DNA from 3 places in the Mumia sp. zg.B53 genome. Region 2 is predicted to be linked to each of the others. Evidence: riboswitches for the same ligand, from Rfam matches in the RefSeq annotation. Region 2 holds a riboswitch; each other region holds the start of a gene.

Region 1 (3,604 bases), on a different contig from region 2:
TGAGAGGGCCGACGACGCCGGCGAGGGCTTCACCCGAGGTGGCGCCGAAGGTGCTGATCGCCACGGCGATCGCGAGCTCGAAGTTGTTGCCGGCAGCCGTGAACGCGACCGTGGTCGTCCGTGCGTCGTCGAGCCCGGCGGCGCGCGAGCCGATCCAGGCGAGGGCGAACATCGCGACGAAGTAGAGGAGCAGCGGCACGGCGATGCGTCCGACGTCCAGAGGTCGTCGGGTGATGGCGTCGCCCTGGAGGGCGAACAGCACCACGATCGTGAACAGCAGCCCCCACAGCGCGAGCGGGCTCACCGTGGGGAGGAAGCGGGTCTCGTACCAGGTGCGGCCCTTGAGGCGCTCGCCCAGGAGCCGGCTGGCGGCGCCGGCGGCGAGCGGGATCCCGAGGAACACCAGCACGCTGATCGCGATCGCTCCCACGCTCAGCTCGGCGCTGGTCGTCGGCAGGCCGAGCCACGCGGGGAGGATCTGGAGGTAGAACCAGCCGAGCGCGGCGAACGCGACGAGCTGGAACACGCTGTTGATCGCCACCAGGACGACGGCGGCCTCCCGGTCGCCGCAGGCGAGGTCGTTCCAGATGAGGACCATCGCGATGCACCGGGCCAGGCCGACGATGATCAAGCCGGTGCGGTACTCGGGGAGGTCGGGAAGCAGCAGCCAGGCGAGCGCGAACATGAGCGCCGGGCCCACGATCCAGTTCAGCGTCAGCGACACCGCGATCAGACGGCGGTCGCCGAGGATCGCGCGTGTCCGGTCGTAGCGGACCTTCGCCAGGACGGGGTACATCATCACGAGCAGACCCAGCGCGATCGGCGCGGAGACCTCCCCGATCTCCCAGCCGCCCAGCGCGTCGTCGAGTCCGGGGACCAGGCGCCCGACCAGCAGCCCGACCGCCATCGCGGCGACGATCCACACCGGCAGCAGCCGGTCGGTCGCCGACAGCCGCCCGGCGAGAGCGGGGCGGGTGCCGGCGTCGGAGACCGTCATGCAGTCGGCTTGGTGGCACGGATGATCGCACCGTGCATGCCCGGGGCCGCCTCATGGGTCAGCTCGACCGTCGCGTCGGCGAAGCCCGCCGCGGCGAGCCCGTCGAGGTACTCGCTGCGCGACAGCGCGCCGGCGATGCAGGCGACGTACGACCCGCGCTCGGCACGGTCGGCCGGCGTGAGGTGGTCCTCGGCGACGACGTCGGAGATGCCGATGCGCCCGCCCGGAACCAGCACGCGGAACATCTCGGCGAGGACCTGGGGCTTGTCGACCGACAGGTTGATCACGCAGTTGGAGATGACCACGTCGACGGCCGCGTCGGGCAGCGGCACGTCCTCGATCGACCCCTTGAGGAACTCCACGTTCGTGGCCTCGGCCTTCGTGGCGTTGGCCCGGGCCAGGTCGAGCATCTCGTCGGTCATGTCCACGCCGTACGCGAAGCCGTCGGGACCGACGCGCCGGGCGGACAGCAGGACGTCGATCCCACCGCCGGAGCCCAGGTCGAGCACCTTCTCGCCGGGGCTCAAGGCAGCGACGGCGAGCGGGTTGCCGCAGCCGAGCGACGCGGCGAGCGCCTCGGCCGGGAGCTCGGCCGCCTCGGCGCTCGAGTACAGGCCGGCACCGAACGAGGGATCGACCTCCGCGGTGGAGCCGCCGCAGCACGAGTCCGCGGCGTCGGCGGCCGGCGCGCAGCACGACTCGGTCGTCGCGAGAACCAGGTCGTTCGTGGTGCCGGAGCGGGCCTGGACGGCGGCGGCGGCGTAGCGCTCGCGGACCTGCTCGACGAGCTCGTCGTTCGTGAGGGTCATGATGTCTCCTGAGATCGAGGAAGTTCGATGCATCGAACACTACCGATTGATCGACGGATGTCAATACGTGTGGCACGATGGGGTGATGGACATGACGCTTCCCGTCCTCGAGACCTCCGCCGGAGCATGCTGCTCGCCGCTGACCGGGGGCGTCCTCGACGACGACCAGGCCGCGGTGCTCGCCCGGATGTTCAAAGCCTTGGGTGATCCGACCAGGGTGCGGCTGATGTCGCTGATCGCCGCGTCCGAAGGAGGCGAGGCCTGCATCTGCGACCTCACCGAGCCGGTCGGGCTGAGTCAGCCGACCGTCTCGCACCACATGAAACAGCTCGTCTCCGCCGGCCTCGTCACCCGCGAGCAGCGAGGCCGATGGGCCTACTACCGCGTCGTCGACTCCGCACTGACCGATCTGGCGTCCTCGCTGCGGACCGCGCCCTAGCGGGCGCTCGTCACGATGCCGCGGGTGCGGCTAGAGTCGACCTCACGACAGGGGAGCGCAGGTGCCCGACGGGCACGGTGCGCTGAGAGTGCGGAAAGCCCGCAGACCCTCCGAACCTGCACCGGTTAGCACCGGCGAAGGGAGTCACCGTGGCTGATGCCATTCGTCCTCGCACGTCCTCGACCCGCTACCGCACGATCGACCTCGTCACGGTGGCGATGCTCGGCGTGGCGATCGGCGTGGTGTTCTGGGGATGGAACCAGCTGTTCGCCGTCGTCAGCGGCACGGCGCTGTTCGCCTACCCCCCGAGCTCCGGCCTGATCTCCGGCGTCTGGCTGATCGGCGGTGTCATCGGCGGGCTCGTCGTCCGCAGACCCGGCGCCGCGGTCGGCACCGAGGTGGTCGCAGCCGTCGTCTCCGGCCTGCTGGGCAACCAGTGGGGCATGTCCGTCCTCGTCTCGGGCCTGATCCAGGGCCTGGGGGTCGAGCTGGTGTTCGCCCTCTTCCTGTACCGCCGGTGGGGTGTCGTCGTCGCCGCTGCAGCAGGCGCGCTCGCCGGGGCGTTCGAGGCGGTGTACGAGTGGTACGCGTACTACGCCGACTGGGCCTTCGGCTACCAGCTCGTCTATCTCGTGTTCCTCGCGGTGTCGGGGGCGCTCGTCGCGGGCGTCGGAGGGTGGCTGCTCGTCCGGGCCCTGGCGAAGACGGGAGCTCTCGACGCCTTCGGGGCCGGTCGCGAGCACCACGACCGAGCCGCGGCGTCGTCCACGAGCCCTTCCCCGCGAGCGTGACCGGATCGGTCGCGTTCCGCGGCTTCGGTTGGCGTCCGCTGGGCCGGCGCACGCCGGTCATCGCCGGCCTCGACCTGCGCGTCGGCCCGGGTGAGCGGGTGCTGCTGGCGGGGCCGTCGGGCGCCGGGAAGTCGACGGTGCTCCGGGCGGCCGCAGGGGTGCTCGAGACCACCGGCGACGGCGACGCCTTCGGCGAGGTCACCACCATCGGCCGCGTCGGCATGCTGCTGCAGAACCCCGGCGACGCGGTGGTCGCAGAGCGGCTCGGCCGCGACGTGGCCTTCGGGCTCGAGAACGCCCGCGTCGCCCCGGCTGCGATCTGGCCGCGGGTGCGCGAGGCGCTGCGCGCCGTACGCCTGCCGTACGGCATGCAGCACCCGACGTCCGCGCTGTCCGGAGGAGAGCTTCAGCGCTCCGCGCTGGCAGGGGTGCTGGCGTCGCAGGCGGACCTCCTGCTCCTCGACGAGCCGACGTCGATGCTCGACGACGTCAACGCCGACGCCGTACGCCGCTGCGTCGCGGAGGTCGTCGCCGAGACAGGAGCGACCCTCGTCGTGGTCGAGCACCG
Region 2 (3,604 bases):
CGAGGGCGGTCGCCGTCTTGAGGTCCGCCTGGATCCCGGCGCCGCCTGAGGGGTCGGAGCCGGCGATGGTGAGCATGACGGGCACGGCGCTCAGGGCTGGACCTCCGAGCGTGCGGCGAGGGCGGCGTCGACGACCTCGCGGAGCGTGCGGGCGGCCGCACGCGGCTCGGGTGCCGAGCAGATCGCGGAGACCACGCAGATGCCGTCGGCGCCGGCGGCGACGACCGACGCGGCGTTCGATGCGGAGATGCCCCCGATCGCGACGAGCGGGAGGTCGTCCGGCGTTGCCGCGCGCAGGCGGCGTACACCGTCGAGTCCCCACGGCGCGGTCGTGTCGGGCTTGGTCGGCGTCGCCCACACCGGGCTGACCGCGAGGTAGCTGCACGCGGCGAGCGCCTCGGCGTCGTCGAGCTGGGCCAGGTCGTGCAGCGACCACCCGACGACCGCGTCGTCGCCGAGCACCTCTCGCACTCGCGCGGGGTGGAGATCATCGGGCCCGACGTGCAGGCCCGCACCGGGCACGGCGCGCGCCGCCGCGAGGTCGTCGTTGAGCACGAACGACGCACGGTCACCGACGCGCGCGGCGATCCTCGTGGCCAGCCGGATGCGTTCGTCGGTCGACGCGTGCTTGTCGCGGAGCTGGACGGTCGTCGCTCCCCCGTCGACGGCGTCGGCGACGACGTCGACCAGGTCCGCACCGTGAGGCACGGACCCGGTGACGAGATAGAGACGGACGTCTCCGGCCGGGCCGACCATCAGCGCGCGACGACCTCGGCGACCGCCTCGGAAGACAACGTGGACAGCGCGTCCAGCAACCGCCAGCGCAGCGATCCGGGACCCTCGGCGAGCGGCGCGGCCTTCTCGATCGCGGCCGTCAGGATCGCCAGTGCGCTCGCCGACGCCTCGAACGCGTCGTCATGGACCGCGCAGGCCGCGGCGACCAGGGCGCTCGCGGAGCACCCGAGCGCGGTGATCATCGGGGCGCGCGCATCGCCGCCGTGGATCTCGGTCGTACGGGTGCCGTCCGTGACGATGTCGACGGCACCCGTCATGGCGACGACGGTCTCCAGCTTGGACGCGAGCGCCTCGGCGTCCGTACGGACGTCGGCCGTATCGGCGTCGGCGTCGACCCCTCGCCCTGCTCCCGTCGACGTCGCGATCGCAAGGATCTCGCTCGCGTTGCCCCGGATCACCGTCGGGCGGTGCTCGATCAGGGCAGCGGCGGACTCGCGCCTATAGGTGGTCGCGCCGACCGCGACCGGGTCGAGGACCCACGGCTTGCCCGTGGCCGAGGCGACCTCGACCGCGGCGAGCATGCCGTCGACCCACGGCGGGGACAACGTGCCGATGTTGGCGACGACGGCCTGGGCGATGCCGGCGAACTCCGCGGACTCGTGCGGGTCGTGGACCATCGCCGGAGAGGCGCCTGCGGCATTGAGCAGGTTGGCGGCGATGTCCATCGACACGTAGTTCGTGATGACCTGCACCAGCGGGGTCTGCGCCCGGAGCTGGTCGTGGACGTGGGCAGCGGTACGGGGTTCGAGCATCAGGCTCCCTCTCGCCGGTATGACCCGGATCAGGTTCGGCGGGTGTGTTCTCAGCCCTTCGGGCACCCCGGCCTTGCAACTGCTGGCGACGATAACAGAAGTGCCGGGAGCCCCTTCCGCGACGTCGCACCGGCCCGCTAGCGTTCGGGCAACCCACCCAACTCCTTCCCCCGAGGGGTATGCATGGCTTCCGCCCGTCGCGTCCGTCGCGCCTGGCGCCGCGGAGGGGTTCACGAGGTCTATCTCGCGTCCCGCCGCTGGCTCGCTCGTCTCATCTACCCCGGAGACCTCCCCGCGGCCCGCCAACGCCGACGGCGGTGAGTCCGGTCCCACGCCGTGATGCGCGTGGGACCGGGCTCACCGCCGGTCGGGACGTACGAGGGTCAGCGCGCAGCGGTGCCCTCGGTGTAGTCGTCGTCGCCGCTCTTGACCCAGGCCATGAGCTTGCGCAGCTCGCGGCCGGTGCCCTCGATCGGGTGCTCCTCGCCCTCGGCGCGCAGCTTCTTGAACTCCGCCGCACCGGCGTCCTGGTCGGCGATGAAGCGCTCGGCGAACGCGCCGTTCTGGATGTCGGCGAGGACCGCCTGCATGTTCTCCTTGACGCGCGCGTCGACGACCCGCGGACCGGAGACGTAGTCGCCGTACTCGGCCGTGTCGGAGACCGACCAGCGCTGCTTGGCGATGCCACCCTCGTACATGAGGTCGACGATCAGCTTGAGCTCGTGCAGGCACTCGAAGTAGGCGACCTCGGGCTGGTAGCCGGCCTCGGTCAGGGTCTCGAAGCCCGCCTGGACCAGTGCGGAGACGCCGCCGCAGAGGACCGCCTGCTCACCGAACAGATCGGTCTCGGTCTCCTCGGTGAACGTCGTCTTGATGCCGCCGGCACGCAGGCCGCCGATGGCCTTGGCGTAGGAGAGGACCAGGGGCCACGCGTTGCCGGTGGCATCCTGCTCGACGGCGACGAGGACGGGGACGCCACGGCCCTCGACGTACTCGCGGCGGACGAGGTGACCGGGACCCTTGGGGGCGATCATGCCGACGTCGACACCGGCCGGCGGCTTGACGTAGCCGTAGCGGATGTTGAAGCCGTGCCCGAAGATCAGGGCGTCGCCGTCGTTGAGGTTCGGCTCGATCGCCTCGGTGTAGAGGCTGCGCTGCGCCGGGTCGGGCGCGAGCACGACGATGACGTCGGCCTCGGCGCACGCCTCGGCCGGGGTGAGCACCCGAAGGCCCTCGTTCTCGGCCTTCTCACGGCTCTTCGAGCCCTCGGGGAGTCCGACGCGGACGTCGACGCCCGAGTCGCGCAGGGACAGCGCGTGGGCGTGGCCCTGGCTGCCGTAGCCGAGGACGGCCACGCTGCGGCCCTGGATGACGCTCAGGTCGGCGTCGTCGTCGTAGAACAGCTCAGGCACGGGGTTGCTCCTTCTCGTGGTGCCGTGTGGCACCGGGTGGTGCCGCTCGGATCAGACGTACGGCCCCTATCGACCGTACGCTCAGGCGGTCTGGGTGGACGCGCCGGGGACCGCCCGCAGGGTGCGGTCGGTGATCGACCGTCCTCCGCGACCGATCGCGACGCGTCCGGACTGGGCGATCTCGCGGATGCCGAAGGGCTCGAGCACCTTCAGCATCGCGTCGAGCTTGCCGGGGTCTCCGGTCGCTTCGATGGTCACCGCGTCGACGCCGACGTCGACGACCTTCGCCCGGAACAGCTGGACGGTCTCCAAGACCTGTCCGCGCGTCCGTGAGTCGGCGCGGACCTTGATCAGCATGAGCTCACGCTCGACCGAGGTGGTGGGCTCGAGCTCGACGATCTTGAGGACGTTGACGAGCTTGTTCAGCTGCTTGGTGACCTGCTCCAGAGGCAGCTCGTCGACGTTGACCACGATCGTCATCCGCGAGATCTCGGGGATCTCGGTCGGCCCGACCGCGAGCGAGTCGATGTTGAAGCCGCGGCGCATGAAGAGGCTCGCGACGCGGGCGAGCACACCAGGGGTGTTCTCGACCAGGACGGACAGGGTGTGCTGGCTCATCACAGTTCCTCGTCACCGAACTCGGGC
Region 3 (3,604 bases), on a different contig from region 2:
CCCCACGGCCCTCACGCTCGACGAGGACGGTCCCGAGGTCACGCTCGAGGGCCTTGATCGTCTGCGAGACCGCCGACGGCGTCCGGTACGTCGCCGCAGCGACCGCCGTGATGCTCCCCCGCTCGGCGAGCTCCCGCACGATCGCGAGCTTGTCGACGTCGATGCCAGCATCCTTCATTGAAGCAACGCTACATCGTAGTCGTAGGAGTATTCGATTGTGCTTCACCCAGGCGCAAGCGCACGCTGGCTCTCGTGACCACCCGCGACCGTCTCCTCGCCGTACTGGTGGCGATCACCTGGGGACTGAACTTCATCGCCATCCACGCCTCGCTCGAGCACTTCCCGCCGATGTTCTGCGTCGCGCTGCGCTTCGGGCTGCTCGCCGTCCCGACCGTGCTTCTCGTCCCGCGCCCGGACGTCAGGCTGCGCTGGTTGATCGGGTACGGCGCAGGCTTCGGGATCGCACAGTTCTTCTTCCTGTACGTAGGCATGCGTGCGGGCATGCCCGCAGGACTCGCCTCGTTGGTGCTCCAGGCCTCCGCGCCCTTCACGGTGGTGCTCGCCGGCGTCCTGCTGCGCGAACGGCTCAGCGGCCGGCAGATTCTCGGCATCGTGATCGCGATCGCCGGGCTCGCCGGCGTGGCGTGGCACCGGTCGCAGACGGCAGCCCTGCTCCCCGTGGTGCTCACGCTGCTGGCCGCGCTCGGCTGGGCGTTCGGCAACCTCGCGAACCGCCAGGCGCACCCCTCCAACCCGCTCCACCTCACGCTGTGGATGTCGGTGGTCCCCCCGATCCCGATGCTGGTGGTCTCGCTGCTCTTCGAGGGGCCGGGAGCCGTCGGAGAGTCGCTCGTGACCGCCTTCACCCCCGAGGCGGTGCCCGCCGTGCTGGGTCTCCTCTACACGGTCGTCATCGGGACCGTCGTGGGCTCGGGACTGTGGACGCTGCTGATGACGCGCTATCCGTCGAGCACCGTCGCGCCGTTCTCACTGCTCGTCCCGGTGGTGGGGATGAGCGCGAGCGCTCTTCTCCTGAGCGAACGCCTCGACCCGTTCGAGCTCGCATCCGGCGCGGTGGTCATCGCCGGCGTCCTTCTCGGCTCGACCCGCGGGCGCCGGGCCCGCTTGACGACGCCGTCGTAGCCCGCCTACGGTGCGGAGGTCCCCACGGGAGCCCGGGCACGGGCTGAGAGGGAGCCGATGCCGCTCCGACCGTCGAACCTGATCCGGGTCATGCCGGCGAAGGGAGGCAGGAGCAGTGTCGCGCTCTCACCGGCCAGCCGGCCGCGACGTCGCCGTCGTCGGTGGTGGAGTCGTCGGGCTCACCGTCGCGTGGTCGCTCGCACGTCGTGGTCACCGTGTCACGACGTACGACCCCACGCCCGCCCGTGGGGCCTCGTGGGCGGCCGCGGGGATGCTCTCCCCCGCAGGTGAGGCGTGGTACGGCGAGGAGGCGCTGCTGCGGGTCGGCGTCGCGTCGCTCGCACGGTGGCCGGACATGGCGGCCGCCCTCGAACGCGATGCCGGGCGAGCGTTGGAGGTCCGTGGGGAGGGCACGCTGCTCGCCGCCGCCACCGAGGACGATGCCCGCGAGCAGGAGCGGGTCACCGCGCTGCTCGACACCCACACGATCCCGTACCACCCGCTCACCCGGCGGGAGGTGCGCGCCCGGGAGCCGGCGCTGCACCCAGCGCTGCGCGCCGTCGTCGAGATCCCCGGTGACCGCAGCGTCCACAACCGCACTCTGCTCGCTGCTCTGCTGGCGGCATGCGCGCGTCGGCACGTGACCGCCGTCGACGACACGGTCGACCTGGTGCGAGACGGCGACACGCTGCGTGTCCGCACCAGGCAGGACGGGCGCGCGCGCGGCCACGACGTGGTGGTCCTCGCCAACGGTGTCGGGCTACGCACCACCGAGGGCGCACCCGAGTGGCTGCGCGACGCCGTGCGCCCGGTCAAGGGCGAGATCCTGCGGCTGCATGCCCCCCGGCCCATGCTGGCCCGGACGGTGCGCGCCGCGGTGCGCGGCCGACCCGTCTACCTGGTCCCGCGCAACGACGGCGAGATCGTGGTCGGCGCGACCATGCTCGAGCGGGGGTACGACACGACCGTCACCGTGGAGGGGGTGCACGACCTCCTTCACGACGCGGTCGAGGTCGTGCCGGAGCTGCGTGACTGCGCCTTCGTGGAGGCGGCAGCCGGCTTGCGTCCCTCGAGCTCGGACCACCTGCCGCTGGTCGGGGCCACCGGCATCCCCGGTCTCCTCGTCGCCGCCGGGCACCATCGTGGCGGCGTGCTCCTCGCGCCCTGGACCGCCGACGTGATCACCGCGCTCGTCGAGGAGTCCTCGCCACCTGAGGGGTCGGGTCACACCGACCCGCTTCGCCTGTCGCCGACACTCCAGGAGGCCCGATGACCATCCGTCTCAACGGCCAGGCCCACGCGCTCGCCGAGCCTCTCACGGTGCTCGCGCTGCTCCGCACGCTCGCGCTGCCACGTACCGACGTGGCAGTCGCCGTCGACGGCATCGTCGTGCCGCGCTCCCGATGGGAGGACCACCTCGTCCGCGACGGCGCCGAGGTCGACGTCGTCACCGCCGTCCAAGGAGGGTGAGAGTCGTGCTGACGACCACCGACCCGTCCCCGCTCACCGTGGCCGGAGTGCCGTTCACGAGCCGGCTGTTCCTCGGTACCGGAGGGGTTCCGAGCCCCGCTGTCCTCCGTCGGTGCCTGGAGATGAGCGGCACGGAGCTCGTCACCGTCTCGATGCGCCGGGTCGACCCGGGAGCGCCGAGCTCGATCCTCGACGTCGTCCGCGAGCACGGCGCACGGCTGCTCCCCAACACCGCGGGCTGTCGCACCGCGCGTGAGGCGGTCCTCACCGCGAACCTCGCGCGCGAGGCCCTCGGCACCGCCTGGGTGAAGCTGGAGGTCGTCGCCGACGACGTGACGCTGCTGCCCGACGTGGTCGAGCTCCTCGACGCCGCCGAGACCCTGGTGCGCGAGGGCTTCACGGTGCTCGCCTACACGAACACCGACCTCGTCACCGCCCGCCGCCTCGCCGACGTCGGCTGCGCGGCCGTGATGCCGCTCGGCTCGCCGATCGGCTCCGGCCTCGGTGTCACCGACCCTCGCGCGATCGCCGCGATCGCGGAGGCGGTCGCGGTCCCGGTGGTGCTCGACGCCGGCATCGGCACCGCCTCCGACGCCGCACTCGCGATGGAGCTCGGATGCGACGCCGTGCTCTGCGCGACCGCGATCACCCGTGCGGGCGACCCGCCCGCGATGGCGTCGGCCATGGCCGGCGCGGTGCGCGCCGGTCGCACGGCGTACGGGGCGGGCCGGATCCCCCGACGCGAGACGAGCCTGGCCTCCAGCCCGACAACCGGTCTCGTCGGCACCTGACGCCGGCGGGCCCCCGCCGGTCCGGCGTCAGCCGCCGGCGACCGCCGGGATGATCGAGACCTGCTGCCCGGCGGGCACCGAGGTCTCGAGCCCGTCGGCGAAGCGCACGTCCTCGGTGCCGACGTACACGTTCACGAACCGGCGGATCGCGCCGGTCTCGTCGACGACGCGCGCCTTGATCCCGGGGAACGACGCCTCCA

What was found. A riboswitch is a leader RNA that binds a small molecule or an ion and turns the genes downstream of it on or off. The one in region 2 is predicted to bind thiamine pyrophosphate.
Region 1: linked by a shared signal. The riboswitch ahead of KV102_RS05180 (ECF transporter S component) and the one ahead of thiM (hydroxyethylthiazole kinase) in region 2 are both predicted to bind thiamine pyrophosphate.
Region 3: linked by a shared signal. The riboswitch ahead of thiO (glycine oxidase ThiO) and the one ahead of thiM (hydroxyethylthiazole kinase) in region 2 are both predicted to bind thiamine pyrophosphate.

Annotation. Positions count from the first base shown of each region.
Region 1 is NZ_JAHWCK010000001.1:1,091,492-1,095,095, reverse strand. It holds gene arsB (ACR3 family arsenite efflux transporter) at 1-997, opposite strand, end outside; gene arsM (arsenite methyltransferase) at 994-1,806, opposite strand; gene KV102_RS05185 (metalloregulator ArsR/SmtB family transcription factor) at 1,892-2,245, shown strand; TPP riboswitch at 2,285-2,405, shown strand; gene KV102_RS05180 (ECF transporter S component) at 2,395-3,036, shown strand; gene KV102_RS19385 (ABC transporter ATP-binding protein) at 3,033-3,604, shown strand, end outside.
Region 2 is NZ_JAHWCK010000004.1:328,579-332,182, reverse strand. It holds gene thiD (bifunctional hydroxymethylpyrimidine kinase/phosphomethylpyrimidine kinase) at 1-76, opposite strand, end outside; gene thiE (thiamine phosphate synthase) at 91-756, opposite strand; gene thiM (hydroxyethylthiazole kinase) at 756-1,547, opposite strand; TPP riboswitch at 1,536-1,627, opposite strand; gene ilvC (ketol-acid reductoisomerase) at 1,931-2,959, opposite strand; gene ilvN (acetolactate synthase small subunit) at 3,041-3,577, opposite strand; gene KV102_RS15850 (acetolactate synthase large subunit) at 3,577-3,604, opposite strand, start outside.
Region 3 is NZ_JAHWCK010000001.1:2,095,923-2,099,526, reverse strand. It holds gene KV102_RS10265 (LysR family transcriptional regulator) at 1-178, opposite strand, end outside; gene KV102_RS10260 (EamA family transporter) at 253-1,143, shown strand; TPP riboswitch at 1,166-1,250, shown strand; gene thiO (glycine oxidase ThiO) at 1,259-2,416, shown strand; gene thiS (sulfur carrier protein ThiS) at 2,413-2,613, shown strand; gene KV102_RS10245 (thiazole synthase) at 2,619-3,404, shown strand; gene KV102_RS10240 (MoaD/ThiS family protein) at 3,432-3,604, opposite strand, start outside.